DNA from 2 places in the Fructilactobacillus fructivorans genome. Region 2 is predicted to be linked to the other one. Evidence: a T-box and tRNA genes for the amino acid it is inferred to sense, from the RefSeq annotation. Region 2 holds a T-box; the other holds one or more tRNA genes.
What was found. A T-box is a leader RNA that pairs with one kind of tRNA and senses whether it is charged. The one in region 2 lies ahead of leuS (leucine--tRNA ligase), so its partner is inferred to be a tRNA-Leu.

Region 1 (10,171 bases), on a different contig from region 2:
TATTGTCAACATGGGCGGATTAAAACAGATGGTGAATTCAGTCGGTGGAGTTGACGTTAAACCACCACTCACATTCAAATATGGCAATGCAAACGTAGTTAAGGGCAAAATGACTCACCTAGATGGAGACCAAGCCCTTGACTATTCCAGAATGCGTGATGACGATCCAAAGGGTGATTATGGACGGCAACAACGGCAACGTCAAATTCTGGAGAAGCTTGTGATGAAAGGAATGGGAATTTCTTCCATCCCTAGGTACCAACAAATTCTTGAATCACTAAACGGCAATCTCAAGACTGATTTGTCATTTGATGACATGATTGCGATCAGATCCAAGTATGGTCCAGCTACTCATCACATTAAGTCGGAAACACTACAGGGAAATGAAGCCATGATTAATGGGATTAGTTACCAAGTAGCTCAACCCGATGAGCTAATGAACGTTTCTAATCATATTCGAACAACTTTGAATCTCGATCCTGCTAAGGGATTAACTTCCAAGCAACAACAAACTAACTCCCCTAGTAACGGAAATGGCGGGAGTCAAGCTAATAATCAAGATTCAAGTGATAACCCTGGTTCCGCTTCAACCGCGCCAGCATACTAAAAAAAGCACTTCACATAACGTGAAGTGCTTTTTTATTTTAATTTAATTTTTTATCTAATTTCATTTAAATCAAGGCCTAATGCTTTGGCAACCCGAGTTCCATATTCAGGATCAGCCTTATAAAACTGTCTAGTCTCCAGAACCTTAATCTCATGGTTATTAACGGAACCTAAAGCGCCCTTGATGGTCTGAATCAAACGATCTCGTTCTTCAGGCTTCATAACATGGTAAAGCTTTCCAGCCTCACTGTAATAATCGGTATCGTAAGGTTTAAAAGCACCAGTTTCACCCTCGACCTTATCAGGACTGATCGAAGCACTGAGATCCTCAACTGGGCCGCCCTTACCATTTGGCTCATAGTTAACCGATCCGTCTTGTCCTTGTGCCATTAAGCCATCTCGTTCATAGTTATGAACACCATCAACAGGACGGTTGACCTTAAGCTGTTCATAATTAGCTCCTAAACGGTATCGCTCGGCATCCTTGTAGGCAAACAAACGTCCTTGTAACAGTTTATCTGGACTAGCTTCGATTCCAGGAACTAGGTTAGCTGGTGAGAAAGCCAATTCCTCAACGTCGTCAAAATAGTTAGTTGGGTTTTGATTAAGGGTAAATTCACCAACTTCTTGCAGTGGGTAATCTTTATGAGAAACAACTTTAGTGACATCAAAAATGTCAGGATTATAGTCAATTCCAGCTTTATATGGAAGAATTTGGACGTAAACCTTCCATGTTGGATAGTTCTTTTGTTCAATCGCATCGTACAGGTCATGAATAAGGTAATCCGTATCCTTAGTAGCTGCTTCGGAAGCTTGCTCATTCGTCATGTTTTTAACACCTTGTTGACTAATAAAGTGATACTTAACCCAAAATGGAGTTCCTTCTTTATTAACCCACTTATAGGTGTGACTACCATAACCATTCATGGTTCGGTAACTAGCCGGATTACCACGATCACCCATCAAATAGGTTACCTGATGAACTGATTCCGGTGAATGAGACCAGAAGTCCCACTGCATTTCTTGAGAACGCAAGTGAGTCTTAGGATCACGTTTCTGAGAATGAATAAAATCAGGAAACTTAAGGGGATCATTTACAAAGAATACCGGAGTATTGTTTCCGACGATGTCATAATTACCCTCTTTGGTGTAAAACTTTAACGCAAATCCACGAACATCCCGCACTGTATCAGGATAACCAGCTTCTCCTGCAACCTGAGAAATTCTGATTGTCATTGGGGTTTCTTTCCCCTTTCCGTTAAAGATGTCGGCCTTAGTGTACTTGCTCATATCATGAGTTAGTTTAAAAACACCCTTGGCACCAGCACCCTTAGCGTGGACAACTCGTTCTGGAATTCGCTCACGATTAAAGTGAGCTAACTTTTCCAGTAGTTGATAGTCTTGCATTAAAACTGGGCCACGAACCCCAGCAGTTTGTGAATGTTCATTGTTGGCCCATGGTTGGCCAGCTTCAGTTGTTAATTTATCTGTCATAATCACACCATCCCTTGATAATTAATTAATATACCCACTTCTTTAAGTTAATCCTAGCGCGCTGAAAGTCAATCAAAGGAACCTAAAAGCCAAAAAATAACACCTAATCTTAAGAAAGATTAGGTGTTATTTGAATCATTATTCAATTATGCGGCCAAGAAGACTCGAACTTCCACCGGGATAAATCCCGACAAGATCCTTAATCTTGCGCGTCTGCCAATTCCGCCATGGCCGCATTGCTACAATAAACATCATAGCAAATTTAACGACGAAGCGCAATGAATTTTTGAATTAATCTTCACCACGAATGGTAGCACCATCACGATCAAGATCAATTAACCGACATTTTCCGTCCAACTGATCATTACTTTCAATCTTGCTTTGTAAGGTCGTTAAGTGATCATAGTCACCTAACGTAATGATTGAGGAACCCACTCCACTAATGTAGGTTCCATAGATTCCTAATTCATGAGCGGTTTGTTGAATAACCTTAAAGTCTTTAAAGTCATTTCCCTGACCGGTTCGAATCAGACTATCAGCTTCAACCATATGAGCAGCCTTATCCCAATCTTTCTGCATTAAAGCCGCGACAAACACATTCGAAGCACTACTAGTTTGAACCTCTTGGGCAAATTTAATTTCCTTGGGGAAACGTTCCATCCCCTTCTTTTGAGTAATTTTCTCGTTTCTGATAAAGACCAAGGCTTGCATTTCGTCAGGCATATGAGCTTTTACCACGTCGGTTTTACCATCTTCATAATGAGAGATGGTAATGTCACCTAAAATTGCCGAAGCAATGTTATCTGGATGACCCTCCATCCGACTACCAATGTTAATCTGATCATTAACAGATAAGTTCATGTTTTCGAGTTTGTTGGCAATCTTAATTCCCGCTGCAATTGCCGTAGTGCTCGAACCCAGTCCTTTTTCAAGCGGAACATCTGACATTACCGTTAGTTGGTGGGGCATAATCTTAGGATTGACCTTCAAAATAGTTTGAACCACTAGGTTCTTGTCGTCGTGAGGGACTGAGTCACCAAAAGCGTGGTTAACCCGCCATTTTTCCGTCTCTTCTTCAACAATAACCGTGTAATACATGTGAAGAGCAAGTCCGATTGAACTATATCCGTTTCCAACGTTTCCTGAGGTTGCAGGAACTCTAACAATAATTTTTTCCATGATATTTCACTCCTTTTTAACTAGTTTTAGCTTACCACGACACTTACTACATACAAAGCGGGAAATATTTACCCGTCGCTTACGTCGATAGATCTGACCACAATTCGTACACTGGTAAAAATAATAAATTGTCGATTTTGCTTTTAAATTAGGGGCATATCTACTTCCACCAACAGCTTTAAGTAACTGCTTAAATTCTTTAGAACGATGATTAGCTGAGTAACCAGCTAGGTGTAAATGATAATGAACCAGCTCATGCTTAATGATTCCAATCAGTTCATCCTCTGAAATCACATCTGCCATTTTTCGATTAATATCAATATTATGGTCTTTTAAGTGATAACGACCACCCGTTGTTTTCAGGCGACCATTAAAATAAGCCCGATGCTTAAACGGTTTTCCAAACGACTCTAACGAAATTCGTTCAACTAACTTCTGTAATTCATCATCTTGCAACTGGCTTCGCTCCTATTCTGGTCCCACCATTGAAAGTTGGATACGTTTTCGATCAAGATCAACGTCTAAGACCCAAACATCAACAATATCACCAACGGAAACGACCTTTGCCGGATCCGAGATAAACTTGTGACTCATTTTAGAAATATGAACCAGACCGTCCTGCTTTACTCCAATGTCAACAAATGCTCCAAAATCGGTTACATTTCGCACCGTTCCTTGTAATTTCATTCCGGGTTTTAAATTATCAATCTTCATGATGTCTGATTTCAAGAGGGGCTTAGGCATGTTATCCCGTTGGTCTCGTCCTGGATTCTTAAGACTAGTCAGGATATCGGTCACGAGTTGTTGATCAATTGATAATGATCGGGACAACTGTACTGGATCAGCTTTTTCGAGTCGTTTCTTGCCATCTTCAGAACTAAAGTTATCAAGGGTTAATCCCAATTCATTTAAAATTTGCTTAGCTTCTGGATAACTTTCTGGATGAATATCAGTGTTATCCAGTGAATTCTTACCGTTGATAATGCGCAAAAAGCCAACCGACTGCTCAAAAGCTTTTGGTCCAAGCCGCTTAACCTTTTTAAGCTGATTACGATTCGAAAACATACCGTTTTCATCCCGATACGTCACAATGTTTTGGGCAATGGACTTTGAAAGACCCGAAACATGTTCTAAAAGGTCCGGGCTCGCGGTATTCAAGTTCACCCCAACTTGATTAACCGCCGTCTCAATCACTCGGTCCAACTGGTCATCGAGATTACTTTCAGAAACATCGTGTTGATACTGACCAACCCCAACCGCCTTAGGATCAATCTTGATTAGTTCCGCAAGCGGATCCTGTAAACGACGTCCGATGCTAATTGCAGACCGTTCCTCAACATGTAAATCTGGAAACTCTTTTCTGGCATTGTTACTAGCGGAGTAAACAGACGCTCCTGCTTCATTAACAATTACGTAATGAACCGGATAATTAATCTTCTTAATGGCATCCGCCACAAACTGTTCTGACTCACGGGAAGCCGTTCCGTTTCCAATCGCAATCATTTCAACGTGATACTGTTTAATTAAATCAATGAGTTGTTGCTTTGCATGGGCTTGCTCGGAAGCAGTGGCTGGTTTGGTTGCTTTAATAATTTTCTTGGTTAAAAATTTGCCACTAGCGTCAATCACAGCAAGTTTACATCCCGTTCGATAAGCTGGATCAAATCCTAGTACTACTTTCCCCTTGATAGGCGCCTGCATCAACAAGTGATACAGATTTCCACCAAACACTTCAATGGCATGTTTTTCGGCCGTCTCAGTCATATTAGAACGAATTTCACGTTCAATGGCAGGACCAATAAACCGCTTGTAAGCATCTTTTCCAGCTTCTTTTACGAACGCCACAGCTGGTCCCTTATGATTACCAACCACATGGAAATCGATGTAATGCATGATGGCATTCACATCAACATCCAGTTTCACGTTTAAAACCTTAGCTTTTTCACCACGGTTAATGGCCAGGATTCGATAACTAGGAACTGCTTTTGCTCGTTCACTAAAGTCATAGTAGTCACTATAAACGCCACCATCATCATTTTCCTTTCCTTTGGTTTTAACCTTGGTCACTAAAATGGCATTCTTGAGGGTATAATTTCGAATCCACTCTCTAAGCTTAGCGTTATTACCAATTGCATCAGCAATGATTTCATGGGCTCCGTCTAAAGCATCATCAGTTGAATCAACGTTCTGCTCATTATTTACAAACTTTTGCGCCAACTGGACTAAGGGTTGATTACGAAACTGTAAAATGGCAGCTGCAAGTGGCTCTAAACCACGTTCTTTAGCAACCGTAGCTTTGGTCTTGCGCTTCTGTTTGTATGGAAGGTAGAGATCTTCAACTATTTGCATGCTTTCTGCGTTTAAAATTTCATTCTTTAGCTGTGAGGTTAATTGTCCTTCTTCATCAATCTTTTTAATGACTTCGGTTTTTCGATGACTGAGTTTCTCTAATCGTTTGTAGGTATCCTCGAGTTCCCTAATCTGAACTTCATCTAAGTTTCCGGTTCGTTCTTTTCGATAACGGGCGATAAAGGGAACGGTATTTCCATCATCTAGCAGTTCTAGGGTGACTTCAATCTGTCGTTTTGAAATGTGGGGTAAGGCCCCGGCGGTTTTGTCAACTAACGTTTTATCCATCTCTTAATCATCTTCCTTCAAAGAAAAACTCCATTAAATAATTAACGGAGTTTAGTACACTTACATTTACTTATTTCCAAAATGTGTCATAAACATTAATTGGAAGGTGACGCTTATGTTGGGTTTTCAAATACCAGTTTTCAATGACTTGAGCTGCGTCTGAACTAATATCTTTTCCCTCCAAGAAGTCATCAATATTTTTATAACTGACCCCTAGTGCCTTCTCATCTGGAAGTGACGGACGATCGTCCTCGAGATCAGCCGTTGGGGTCTTCTCGTAAAGATGTTTAGGAGCACCAAGATATTCCAACAATGCGCGTCCTTGACGCTTGTCTAAACGCCAAATAGGAACAATATCTGAAGCTCCATCCCCAAATTTGGTATAAAATCCAGTCACCGCCTCGGCAGCATGATCAGTTCCAAGGACAATTCCTTGATTAGCACCGGCAATCGTAAACTGAGCAATCATTCTAGTCCGAGCCTTAATGTTACCCTTATTAAAGTCCGAAATAGAATCTCCATTGGCTTCCACCGCTTTAACCATCGAGTCAACCGATGCCTTGATGTTGACACGTTCCACACGATCAGCATCCATGAAATCAATGGCTTCCATTGCATCGGATTCATCAGACTGTTCGCCATAAGGAAGTCGAACGGCGATGAATTGGTACTCCGTATCTCCCGTTTCCTCTCTTAACTCGTTTATGGCCATGGCAGCTAATTTTCCGGTTAAAGTCGAATCTTGCCCACCAGAAATTCCTAGTACAACCGATTTAATAAAGGAATTCTTTTGAACGTAATTCTTGATAAAATCAACGCTACGACGAATTTCAGTTTCTGGATCAATCTTTGGCTGCACCTTTAAGTCATCAATAATTTGTTTTTGAAGTTGTTTTTGCTTTTCATCCATCGTACTCACCTACTCTAATTTTTGTTCAACCCCATTATGAATCTGATTAATCAAATTCATCTTGTGATCCCAAGCTTTCTTAGAAAGGTCAACCGGATAATCTTGTGGATTAAGCTGACGCTTGTATTCAGGCCACAAAGCTCCAAGTGAGTCCTTAGCATGTTGCTTGGTCTCTTCTAATGATGGCAAAGAATAAACCTGTTTTCCATCTTTAAAAATATCCTTAAGGAGTGGCTTAGCATTAAAGTTCTTAATGGTCTTATTGATGTAAGTGAAGTGGGGATGAAACATGAACAATGACGACTGTTCTTGTGGATCTTCCCCGGCAAGGGTGATGTAATCACCCTCGGACTTCCCATCATCTTTTTCAGTAATTCTCCAAACCTGCTTCTTTCCAGGAGTTGAAACCTTTTCAGCATTGTTAGAAAGCTTAATGGTATCAACCATGTGACCCTGTTCATCCTCAACTGAAACCAGTTTGTAAACTGCGCCCAGTGCGGGTTGATCAAAGGCCGTAATTAACTTGGTTCCAACTCCCCATGAATCAATTTTAGCATTCTGCATCTTCAAACTGCTAATGGTATACTCATCTAAATCATTGGAAGCAACGATTTTAACGTCTTTAAAACCAGCGTCATCCAGCATTTCTCTAACTCGTTTGGATAGATAAGCCATATCACCGGAGTCAATTCGAACTCCCTCAAAGTTAATTTTATTACCCATCTTTTTAGCAACCTTAATGGCATTAGGAACTCCACTTTTGATCGTATCAAAGGTATCTAACAAAAAGGTGCAGTTCTTATGCGTCTGAGCGTATGCCATGAAGGCATCGTAGTCATTTCCAAACGATTCGATCAACGAGTGCGCCATTGTTCCACTAACCGGAATGCCGAATTCTTTACCAGCTAACACGTTAGAAGTGGCATTAAAACCACCAATGTAAGCAGCTCGCGTTCCCCACAGTGCAGCAGAAACTTCTTGAGCTCTTCGACTACCGAATTCCATTAGCGGATCATCACCCGCTATCATACGAATTCGGGCAGCCTTAGTTGCAATTAGTGTCTGGTAGTTCACCATGTTTAAAATGGCAGTCTCAACTAACTGACATTCCGCAATCGTTCCCTCAACTTGGACGATTGGTTCATTGTTATAAACCAGGTCACCTTCAACAGCAGAACGAACGGTTCCGGTAAATTTAAAGTTCCGTAAGTAATCCAAAAATTCATCGGAATAATCTCCAACTGATTTTAGATAATTAATATCGTCTTCGGTAAAGTGAATGTGGTTAATGTACTCAATGATATGCTTTAATCCAGCAAACACGGCGTAACCATTTCCAAATGGCATGTCTCTGAAAAATACTTCAAAAACCGCATGGCGATTTTGCATGTGTTTCTCAAAGTAAGTTGCCATCATATTGATTTCATAATCATCAGTGTGTAAAGTTAAATTATCAGGATCTCTTAATGTTGACATTTTTAAATCTCCTTTAGCTAGAAGCTAAGACACTGTTACTTAAGTCACATTGTATCACAAATTCAACCTAAGGAAGGATATCAAATGACCCCTAAATTTAAGACCACCAACATCGTTTCAATTCCCTTTGTTAACACGACTTTCAATGATTTTATGAGGACACTTGAAGCTCGCATTAATGATCACAAAAACACGTTTGTGGTAACGGCTAATCCAGAAATTGTGGTGTATGCGGATCATCATCCCCAATACCAAAAAATTCTGAAATCAGCCACCTATGTCGTTCCAGATGGAATTGGAATTATTAAGGGAGCCCAAATGTTGAATGATCCCATTTCCGAAAGAATTACCGGTTATGATATTTTTTGCCGCTTATTAGAATGGGGCAATCAGAACAACAAATCAGCATACTTTCTGGGTGCTAAACCAGAGGTGGTGTTTGACCTCCGCAAGATTCTAACGGTTAACTACCCCAATTTAAACATTGTTGGGATGCAGGATGGTTATTTCAAAAATGAGACTCCCATCGTTAGTACCATCGAAAATCATGATATTGACATGATCTTTGTGGCCACTGGATTTCCCTTCCAAGAGGAGTTCATTGAGAAGTATAGAAACAAAAACAACGGCTTATGGATTGGCGTTGGTGGTAGTTTTGACGTACTTGCTGGTCACACCCAAAGAGCACCACAATTTTGGATTGATCATCACATTGAGTGGTTGTATCGCCTAATCAAGCAGCCCACCCGCTTCAAACGGATGCTAGCAATTCCAGAATTCCTAAAATTAGTCAGAAAACAAAAAAAGGATGAGAGGTAATCTCATCCAGAGCGGATCCACTTGTGGGTCCGTTTTTTATTTATTTAAATAAAATTCAAAGCGTTCGGCCGCATACTGAGTTTGAACAAATTCAAATGGTTGTTGGTTTTGAAGATAGGAAATCTGCTTTAATTTTAGGATTGGGGCCTTTGCATCAATGTCAAGTAAATCGGCAATCCGATCAGTGGCTAAAATGGCCGAAATAAACTGTTTCGCACTTCTTGGACGAAGACCTTTCTTATCCTCTAAAGAACGATACAGAGAACTTGAGACATCTTCTTCACTTAATCCTTCAACCATGGAAGCATTCACCGCCGCTACCTCGTAACAGATTGGTACTTCATCACCATATCGAATCCGATTCATGCGCAGCACTCGATCATCCTGACTAAGTCCCAGGACGGAAGCTTCCTTAAATGTTGGTTCCACAATCTTATACGATAGTGTCTTAGTGGAGGGTTGTTTGCCTTGTGCCAGCATGATGTTAGTAAAACTCGTGACTCCTGACATCTTCTCTTGTACCTTTTGATTGGTAACATACGTCCCTGATCCGGCCACACGTTTTAAAATACCATCTTCAACAAGCGCTTGCACAGCCTGTCTAAATGTCATCCGACTAACCCCATACTGTTCGGACAATTTCCTTTCAGAAGGAATTCTGGTCCCTACTTTCCAGCTCCCATTCTCAATCTTGTTCTTGATATCATCGTGAATCTTAATATAAACAGGTACTGTCATAATTACTCCTACCTTGGTATAAAAAAATCGACTAACATCTGTTAGTCGATTTTACACCAATAATTAGTATTGGGCTAGCTGGGTTCGAACCAGCGCATCACAGGATCAAAACCTGTTGCCTTACCACTTGGCTATAGCCCAAGAATTAATGGAGGGGAGTGGATTCGAACCACCGAACCCGAAGGAGCGGATTTACAGTCCGCCGCGTTTAGCCAGACTTCGCTACCCCTCCATAATAAATGAGTAATTCGTAGCAACGAATCAACGTTTATTATATTACACGGAAATGATGGTTTCGTCAACACTTTTTTG
Region 2 (10,171 bases):
CTTCCAATTTCATTGAGTCATCACTTAATGCAAAAGTTAGCTAAATTGCGTAAAAGTAATGAAATTCCTTATTTACGTCCTGATGCTAAGGCTGAGGTAACCGTTGAATATGATAATGATGACAACCCTAAGCGAGTTGATACTGTCGTTTTAAGTACTCAACATGATCCTGATGTTACACAAGATCAAATTAGAAAAGATGTCATTGAGAAGGTCATTAAAACTACGATTCCTGCCAAATACCTTGATGATCATACCAAATATTTAATTAATCCAACCGGAAAATTTGTGGTTGGAGGACCAGTGGGTGATGCTGGATTGACGGGAAGAAAAATCATCGTTGATACGTATGGTGGTGCCGCTCATCATGGTGGAGGCGCTTTTTCTGGAAAGGATGCCACGAAGGTAGATCGTTCCGCAAGTTATGCCGCCCGTTACATTGCTAAAAACATCGTAGCAGCTGGACTTGCCAAAAAGATTGAAATTCAATTGGCATATGCAATTGGGGTAGCCGAACCTGTATCTATCTCAGTTAACACGTTTGGAACTTCGAAAGTTTCCGATGATCAACTAGTGGAAGCAATTAGAAAAATCTTTGATTTGCGACCAGCTGGCATCATTAAGATGCTTGATTTAAAACGACCAATTTATAAGCAAACTGCTGTTTATGGTCATTTCGGAAGAACTGATGTGGATCTTCCGTGGGAGCACACTGACAAGGTGAAAGCACTGCAAGATTATTTTAAATAAAGTTTTAAATGACGACCTTCAATGGTCGCTTTTTTATTTGATCAATTAGAAAGATGATGAAAAATGAAAGGTAAAACAAATGTCAAAGTTGTGACAATTGCACTATTTGTTGCAACGTTTATGAGTGCGGTTGAGGGAACCATTGTATCGACCGCTATGCCTACGATTGTTGGGGATCTTCACGGAGTTTCATTAATGAACTGGGTTTTTTCAATTTTTCTATTGACAAACTCAATTGCAACTCCTATTTATGGTAAGTTAGCTGATCAGTTAGGTCGCAAATCAGTCTTTATCTTTGGACTTGTAGTTTTTGTTATTGGGTCCATGCTGTCGGGAATGTCCAATAGTATGGGGACTTTGATTTTGTGGCGTGCGGTTCAAGGAGTTGGTGCTGGTGTGATTATGCCGGTTTCATTTACCATTATTGCTGACATGTATTCTTTTGAAAAGCGGGCTCAGATCGTTGGATTGAATGGTTCAGCATGGGGGATTGCTTCCGTGGTTGCACCATTACTTGGTGGCTTTTTAGTTGATAATCTATCATGGCACTGGGTCTTTTTCATTAATGTTCCCATTGGAATTTTAACGATTGTTTTAATTGCACTATTTTTGCATGAACCAAAACGGAAAATTGAAAGTAAAATGGATCTCCCGGGAGTGGTTTTAATTGCCGTGCTCTTATTTTCAATAATGTATATGTTCCAAGTTTTGAGTGAAGCACCAATTAATTGGGTCATGGTAATTGGATGTCTAATTGTTGCCCTGGTGAGTGGTTTCTTATTTTATAAACAAGAAAAACGTGCCGCTGATCCCTTGATCCCAATTCAAATGTTTAAAAGTCGGACTTTTGTCACGCAAAATTTAATTGCCGCTTTGATTAGTGGGTTTATTTTTGGTTATGAAGTTTATCTTCCAGATTGGACGCAAGGAATTTTAGGATTGAAAGCCACCATGGCCGGCTTTGCCATCACGCCAAGTTCGGTTCTCTGGTTAATTGGTTCTTTTGTATCAGGGAAAATGATTTTGAAGTACCGGCCACAACAAATTATGAATTTTAGTTTATCCTTTATTTTAGTTGGGGCTATTTGTATGGTATTTTTACCAATTTCTACGCCATTCTGGATTTTCTTTGTTCTATCGGCTGTTCTAGGAACTGGATTTGGAATTACCATTACGACATCAACCGTTACGGTTCAAAATGAGGTGCCACCAGAGCACGTGGGGGTAGCGTCGTCATTTAATACATTGAGTAGAACACTAGGCCAGACGATCATGATCTCTATCTTTGGAATTGTGATGAATACTTCTATGGCGAAGGGTGTAAGTAACCATCCGGGAACTAGTTTAAAAATGATGAATACTTTAATTAATCCTCAGACGGCGGTAAATCTTTCTGAAAAAGTACTGCCTGTTCTTCATGAGATTCTTTATACAGCGATTCATAACATCTTTATTTTGGCCCTATTATTGGTTATTTTATCGTATGTTGTTAACTGGTTTGATCATAAAAAAATGCAAAAGAAAACGAACTAAGATGATTTAGTTCGTTTTTGAATTGCAATTAATATTGGTGGATCATTAATTTGATTGATAAACTGATATTTTAAGACGTTGTATTGATGTTGATCAAGGTTACCTGCAAAATCTAAGACCTGATTTTTTTCTTCTTTACCACCAGGATGTCCATAGTACAAAACTAAAATAATAATGCCATTTGGGGTTAAATTATTGAGAATGGCCGAAACGGCTTTTAGAGTTGTTGCCGGTTTAGTTATGATGGTTTTATTTCCAGTGGGTAAGTATCCCAGGTTAAAGATAGCGGCAGAAATTGGTTGATCATTAATGTACCTCTTTACGTTTTCGTGTCCGTCATGAATAACTTCACACTGATGTTGAACCTCATTTTCGTTTATTCGATGGTTAGTGGCATCAATGGCACTTTGCTGAATGTCAAAGCTAAAGACTTTTCCCTTTTGACCAACAAGTTGGGCTAAGAAGAGGGTGTCATGTCCCAATCCGGCGGTTCCGTCAATGACATTATCACCAGGATTAACCGCTTTTTTAAGTAGGGTATGACTAAAATTTAACGCTGATTGTAGTTTCATTGTAAACACCTCAATCATCATTATATCAGGAATCAAGATTGGCTTGTTTTTTTATAGAAAATTTGGTAGAGTTTATTTATTCATATATTAATATTGTTGAGATGAACTATTAGATTGATTTCATTTTTCAGAAACCAAGTGGGTGATGTAAACTTGGATTTGAAATAATTGAACTTATCATCGAATTTTAACCGAATTAAAAGTTAAACGTTTTCCGCGTTATGGAATCAAGAGTCTCTTATGAGAAATTTAGGTGGTACCGCGGAATCCTCGTCCTATAGAATTGTGTTTCTATAGGCTTTTTTTATGGCAATTTTTACTAAGGAGTGAACTTTAATGGCTTACGATCATTCAAAGATTGAAAAGAAATGGCAAAAATACTGGGAAGATCATCAAACCTTTAAAACCAGTGATAAACAAGAAAAAGATAAATACTATGTTTTAGATATGTTTCCTTATCCATCTGGTCAAGGACTTCATGTTGGTCACCCGGAGGGATATACGGCAACTGATATCATGGCCCGTTTTAAACGGATGCAGGGCAAAAATGTGTTGCATCCAATTGGTTGGGACGCTTTTGGCTTACCAGCTGAGCAATACGCTTTGAAGACAGGACATAATCCGCGGGACTTCACTAAGAAAAACATTGAGAATTTTAAACGACAAATTAAATCATTAGGATTTTCTTATGATTGGGACCGGGAAGTGAATACTTCTGACCCTAGCTATTATAAGTGGACTCAATGGATTTTTGAACAACTATATAAGATGGGACTTGCCTATGAAGACGAGATTGAAGTTAATTGGGCACCTGACTTTATGGGTGGAACTGTCGTTTCAAATGAAGAAGTTGTCAACGGAAAAACCGAACGGGGTGGTTATGACGTTTACAGAAAGCCCATGAAGCAATGGGTTTTAAAGATTACCGCGTACGCCGATCGCTTACTTGATGATCTTGATGATTTAGACTGGCCTGAAAGTATTAAACAAATGCAGCGGAACTGGATTGGTCGTTCGGTAGGAGCTAGCATTTCATTTGATGTCAATGAAGAAGATCAGAAGATCGAAGTGTTCACCACTCGACCGGACACAATTTATGGGGTATCATATTTAGTTCTGTCCCCAGAAAATCCAATCGTTGATCAGATCATGACGCCAGAGCAGAAATCTGAAGTTGAGAATTATCGGGCCAAGATTGCTTCTAAGTCTGATTTGGAACGGACTGATTTAAATAAGGATAAATCAGGAGTATTTACTGGTGCTTACGCTATTAATCCCGTTAACGGAAAAAGAATTCCAATCTGGATTGGGGACTATGTTCTTCCAAGCTATGGAACTGGAGCAGTAATGGCGGTTCCGGCACACGATCAACGTGATTTTGATTTTGCTAAAAAATTCGATTTGCCAATCATTCCAGTTATTGAAGGTGGCGACGTTAGTGAGGCAGCTTACACTGGTGATGGAGTTCACATTAATTCTGGTTTTCTTGACGGGATGGATAAAAAACAAGCCATTGACAAAATTATCGAATGGTTAAAAGACCATCATGCTGGAAACAAGAAGGTTAATTATCGTTTACGTGACTGGATCTTTAGTCGTCAACGTTATTGGGGTGAGCCCATTCCAGTAATTCATTGGGATGATGGCACTACCTCGCTTGTCCCAGAAGATCAGCTTCCATTAAGATTACCTAAGACTGCTGACATTCAACCATCTGGAACTGGTGAAAGTCCACTTGCTAACCTGACAGACTGGGTTAACGTTACCGATAAAAATGGACGTCACGGAAGGCGAGAAACTAACACGATGCCACAGTGGGCAGGAAGTTCTTGGTATTATTTAAGATACGTTGATCCTCATAATGATAAGATGATTGCCGATCCAGAAAAACTTAAGTACTGGCTTCCAATTGATTTATACGTTGGTGGGGCTGAACATGCAGTTTTGCACTTACTCTACGCTCGTTTCTGGCATAAGGTACTTTATGATTTAGGGGTCGTTCCTACTAAAGAACCATTTCAGAAACTAGTTAACCAGGGAATGATTTTAGGGACTAATCACGAAAAAATGTCTAAATCTAAGGGCAATGTGGTTAACCCAGATGACATTGTTAAGCAGTATGGGGCAGATACATTGCGATTATATGAAATGTTCATGGGCCCACTTTCTGAATCTAAACCATGGAATACGGATGGAATTGTTGGAGCTAATCGATGGATCAAACGAATTTGGCGTCTTTACATGAATGATGATAATACGCTTAGTGATGTGATTGTTGATGATAATGATGGAAGCCTAGATAAGATTTATAACCAAACCGTTAAGAAAGTTACTGACGATTTTGAAAATATGCGTTTTAACGTTGCCATTTCACAAATGATGGTTTTCATTAATGAAGCTTATAAAGCTAACAAACTACCCAAAAAGTATGCGGAAGGCTTTATTAAACTGCTTTCACCAATTACTCCTCACGTGGCTGAAGAATTGTGGCAACAATTGGGTCATGATCGCTCAATTGAACTTTCACAATGGCCAGAAGCTGATGAAAGTAAACTGCAAGAAGATCAAGTTGAACTAGTTGTTCAGGTCAATGGTAAAGTGCGTGGTCATATTAAAGTGAGCGTCGATGCTGGCAAAGATGAGACCGAACAAATTGCTTTAGATGATGAAAACGTTAAATCATTCCTTGATGGGAAGACGGTTAGAAAAGTGATCGTTGTTCCAAAGAAAATCGTTAATATTGTTGCAAAGTAAAAAGGTTATTCATGGAAAATTTGATATTATTTTTTGAAATATTTAAAATTTATATTTGTAACGTGAAAGTAGGGGAAAATTTGTGAACAACGAGTTTGAACAAGATGAATTAGAAAAAGATGAAATTGAAGATAGTGAAAAATCTCAAGGTAAGATGGTTAAAGGATCAGCTTGGATGACCATTGGTAGCATTCTTTCTCGAATCCTTGGTGCCATTTATATTATTCCTTGGCGTTTGATTTTTGGAGCTTCATTGTTCCCACTTGCTAATACGTTGTATACCATGGGTTACAATATTTATAGTGAATTTCTGACGATTGCTATTGCTGGAATTCCCTCAGCTGTTGCCAAAGAAGTTGCGCATTACAATGCTCTAAATGAGTATGGAGTGAGTGCCAAGCTTTATAAAAAGGGAATTACGCTTTCGGTTGTGACCGGAGTTGTTTGTGCTCTTTTGATTTATTTTTGTGCGCCTATCTTAGCTGGTAGTGGTGGAAAAAATGCCATTCCAGTTATTCGTTCCTTGGCATGGGCAATTTTAATCATTCCAGCCATGAGTTTGACCCGTGGATACTTTCAAGGATTCCAACAGATGGCTCCTTCTGCCATGTCTCAATTTGTTGAGCAATTAGGGCGTGTCATTTATATGTTGGCTTCCGCCTTTTTCATTATGGTGATTATTCATGGTAGTTGGGTAACGGCCGTTACCCAATCGACGTTTGCGGCCTTTGTTGGTGCTGTCTTTGGTTTTCTGGCCCTTGGCTGGTATTACTGGCGCCGACGTGATCATTTTCAAGGATTGATTGCTTCAAGTGATAATGCCATTAACGTTAAGACCAATGACCTCTATAAGGAGATTATTAGTCAAGCGGTTCCTTTTATCATCCTAGGTTCTGGCATTACCATCTTTCAATTGATTGATCAATACTCATTCTTTAACATTATGCATTGGGCAACTAATTACACTAATACTAATCTTCAATATATCTATGCAATTTTTGCCGCCAATGCTAATAAATTAATTATGATTGTGGTTTCGTTAGCATCGGCTTTAGCAATTACCGTAGTGCCATTGTTATCAGAAGCCCGTACTAAGGGTGATAATCACTCGATTAGTAAACAACTTAGTAATGCGTTGATTTTGTTTGAATTTGTGATGTTCCCAGCAGCATTAGGAATGGCTGCCATTGCTGGACCGATTAACCGAACTTTTTACGGGACGGCTAATATGGATCTTGGGGCAGACGTTTTAACCTTTTCTGCCATTGTTTCGATCAGTCTTGGACTATTTACCGTTGTAACCGCATTAATGCAAGGAATTTCGGAGAACAAACGGGCTGTTAAATACTTTGTGGTAGGGACCATCATTAAATTAGTTACTCAAGTTCCGCTTGTATACTTTTTCGGTGCATTTGGTGCTTTGATGGCTACTGCAGTTGGATTTACAATTGCTAATTATCTGATTATTCATTCTCTTAAACGTGAATTCGGATTGGAAATAGATGATATTAAAACTAACTCAGTTAAAATTTTAACGTTTGCACTAATCACATATCTGGTGGCTTTGATTGTTGTATACGGAGCTAACTTTGGACTTGGATTGATATTTAATTACAATAGTTCACTGATTAGTTTGTTTGTTTCTGTTTTAGCAACAGCAGCTGGTGGCTTTGTGTACTTATTCTTAGTACTAAGGAGCCGGGTTGCGGATCGAGTTTTAGGAAATAAAATGAAGAGTGTTAGAAGATTATTACACATTCGATAAAATTAAAAAAATGACAGGATTTAAATCCTGTCATTTTTTATTATGATTAATTTCATGCTTCGTGTTCATGCATAAATTGAGGAAGTCTCTTTGAAATCTGATGGGGAAGGACAACATACTGTGTATTTGCCAATTCATCAGCAATGGCACTATGAGAATAAACAGCGGCTAAAACCGCGTCAACTTCGTTATCAAATTGGGCTACAAATCCACCGATAATTCCAGCAAGGGTATCACCCATACCACCAGTTGCTTGAGCAGGCGTTCCAGTCGTATTTTGATAGACTTCATCGGGAGTGTAAACTTCAGTTCGATCGGATTTGAGAACGACAATTCCACCGATCTTGTCACGAGCGGCCTTATTACGTTCTTCGGTTTGATCCGCCATTTTAATTCCTGAAAGACGCTGCCATTCCATCTGATGTGGCGTAAAAATTAATTTAGCATCTGGAAGCTTGAGACCACGTTCAGCAACCATGGTAATGGCTGACCCATCGATTAGTAAAATTTGATCTGGAGTAACAGTATCAAAGACGGTTTCCATGATTTCGCAACTATGATCATCAGTTCCAAGACCAGAACCAATCGTAATGACCTTCATTGATTTAATTAATTGAACCATTTGATCAGTATCGTTATAATCTGCAAACATGGCTTCTGGTAGCCAAGCGTGAAGAGAACTTTGATTGGTGGGATCTGTGATAGTGGTAGTGAGTCCAGCGCCTGAGTAAACTGCTCCAAGCGAGCTCATGATAATTGCACCACCAAAGTTTTCATTACCACCAACTAGAGCAATTTTGCCGTAAGTTCCCTTAAAACTATTTTTAGGACGGATTCGAATGGTTTTAGTTAAGATTGATTTGTCAATTTTTTTCATTTTATTCACCTCGTTTGCATTATATCATTCAGAGATTGAATGTTGGTTAAACGAGTTGCTGCTTTCTTGATTATGTTAAAATAAGAAATAATGACGTAGGAGGATTTTAACATGGCAATTGACTGGAAAAGTAAAGCACAAGATTATAAAAATGATTATTTAAATGATTTAAAAAAATTAGTTTCAATTGATAGTTCTAGAGATCTCGACAACGCAACGGATGAGTTCCCGTTAGGACCAGGTCCAGCACATGCACTACAACAATTTCTTGAATTTGGTGATCGAGATGGCTTTACCACCAAGAACATTGATAATGTAGTTGGTTACATTGAATATGGTTCTGGAGATGAAACCATGGCAATTTTGTCACATGCAGACGAAATGCCTGGTGGAGCTGGTTGGGATACTAATCCATTTGAGTTGAAAATCGATGGAGATAATGCAATTGGACGAGGTGTCTCTGATGATAAGGGACCTGGACTTGCCGCTTACTATGGACTTAAGATGCTTAAGGATGAGGGAATTGAACCCCAAGTTAAGATTCGTTTGATTATTGGAACTGATGAAGAATGTGATTGGACTGGTATGAAACGTTACTTTGAAGTCGAGCCAACTCCTTCGTTTGGCTTTTCGCCGGATGCAGAGTTCCCTTTAATCAATGGTGAAAAAGGGAATGTTACCCTTGAAACTCATTTTGATTCCAATCAAAGTGATGGAGATAATACTCTGATTAACTTTAAAGCTGGATTACGTGAAAACATGGTTCCACGAGATGCTGAAGCTGAGGTTACGGCGGCCAATGTATCTAATATGGCAGACCAGTTTGAGCAATACTTAGATAAAGTTCCAGTTACTGGAAGTTATGAAATTGAGGGTGACAACATCAAACTAACCGTCGTTGGTAAAGCTGCTCATGGGATGGAACCTAAGAATGGAATCAATGCCGGGACTTATTTGGCAGATTTTCTGGTGGATTACAGTTTTGATACTAGCGGTGCCAACATTATTAATTTCATTGATGAAAAGCTTCATGATGATTCTCGGGCCCATAAACTCGGACTTAATTTTACGGATGATGTAATGGGTGAATTAACCATGAATGTTGGATTAATGAACTTTAGTCACAAAGACGGAGGAATGGTCAACACTAATTTCAGGTATCCTAAGGGAATTACTACTGATACAATCCTAGCTAAGATGCAGGATGCGGCAGATCGTTTCAATGGAACAACTAAGCAAATTTCACAAATGGATCCTCATTTCGTTGATGAAAACGATCTAATTGTTAAGAAATTAATGGGAATCTATCGAGAACAAACCGATCAGGATGATGCTCAACCAGAAGTTGTTGGTGGTGGAACGTATGCCCGAATGATGAAGCGTGGTGTAGCATTTGGAGCACTTTTCCCTGGAGCTGAAGATACAATGCATCAGGCTAATGAGTATTCGCCAGTTAATGATTTGATTCTGGCAATGTCCATTTATGGTCAATCAATTTATGAATTATCTAAGTAAGATACAAAAAAGAACCTAGATCATTTTGATCGAGGTTCCTTTTTTATCTGATGGTTTTTAATTTGTCGTCAATTTGATTCAAAATTATTTTTACGTTTTTGGGATCTTCTAGATCATATTTTTGCAGATCTACTTTCATCTTAGGACTAATGTCATAGTCTGCATACCATTTTTGGTATGCTTTCCACATTTTGTAGTAATATTCTTCCAGGCCAGGATCGTTATCCCACTGTTCGTAATCACGACCACGTTTCTTAATGCGATATAGAATCGTATCAAAATCACTATAAGCATAGACCAACAGATCAGGACTCTTTTTTGGAAGTTCCTTTAATTCGGCCATCATGTTATCTAATAATTTTAAGTACACTTCAAGTTCAACGTCTGAAATGTTTCCTTCGGCGT

Region 1: it has a tRNA-Leu gene. The T-box ahead of leuS (leucine--tRNA ligase) is inferred to sense a tRNA for this amino acid. The anticodon was not compared.

Annotation. Positions count from the first base shown of each region.
Region 1 is NZ_JOJZ01000019.1:202,290-212,460, forward strand. Features, by position in the region: gene LfDm3_RS04760 (LCP family glycopolymer transferase) at 1-607, shown strand, start outside; gene LfDm3_RS04765 (catalase) at 658-2,100, opposite strand; tRNA gene LfDm3_RS04770 (tRNA-Leu) at 2,250-2,335, opposite strand; gene thrB (homoserine kinase) at 2,392-3,279, opposite strand; gene LfDm3_RS04780 (SprT family protein) at 3,286-3,735, opposite strand; gene LfDm3_RS04785 (Tex family protein) at 3,748-5,916, opposite strand; gene nadE (ammonia-dependent NAD(+) synthetase) at 5,987-6,826, opposite strand; gene LfDm3_RS04795 (nicotinate phosphoribosyltransferase) at 6,836-8,302, opposite strand; gene LfDm3_RS04800 (WecB/TagA/CpsF family glycosyltransferase) at 8,387-9,121, shown strand; gene LfDm3_RS04805 (GntR family transcriptional regulator) at 9,158-9,859, opposite strand; tRNA gene LfDm3_RS04810 (tRNA-Gln) at 9,929-10,000, opposite strand; tRNA gene LfDm3_RS04815 (tRNA-Tyr) at 10,009-10,091, opposite strand.
Region 2 is NZ_JOJZ01000010.1:10,604-20,774, forward strand. Features, by position in the region: gene metK (methionine adenosyltransferase) at 1-750, shown strand, start outside; gene LfDm3_RS02305 (MDR family MFS transporter) at 814-2,283, shown strand; gene LfDm3_RS02310 (tRNA (mnm(5)s(2)U34)-methyltransferase) at 2,280-2,855, opposite strand; T-box leader at 2,943-3,136, shown strand; gene leuS (leucine--tRNA ligase) at 3,192-5,609, shown strand; gene LfDm3_RS02320 (putative polysaccharide biosynthesis protein) at 5,692-7,374, shown strand; gene LfDm3_RS02325 (NAD(P)H-hydrate dehydratase) at 7,427-8,251, opposite strand; gene pepV (dipeptidase PepV) at 8,363-9,766, shown strand; gene LfDm3_RS02335 (deoxynucleoside kinase) at 9,810-10,171, opposite strand, start outside.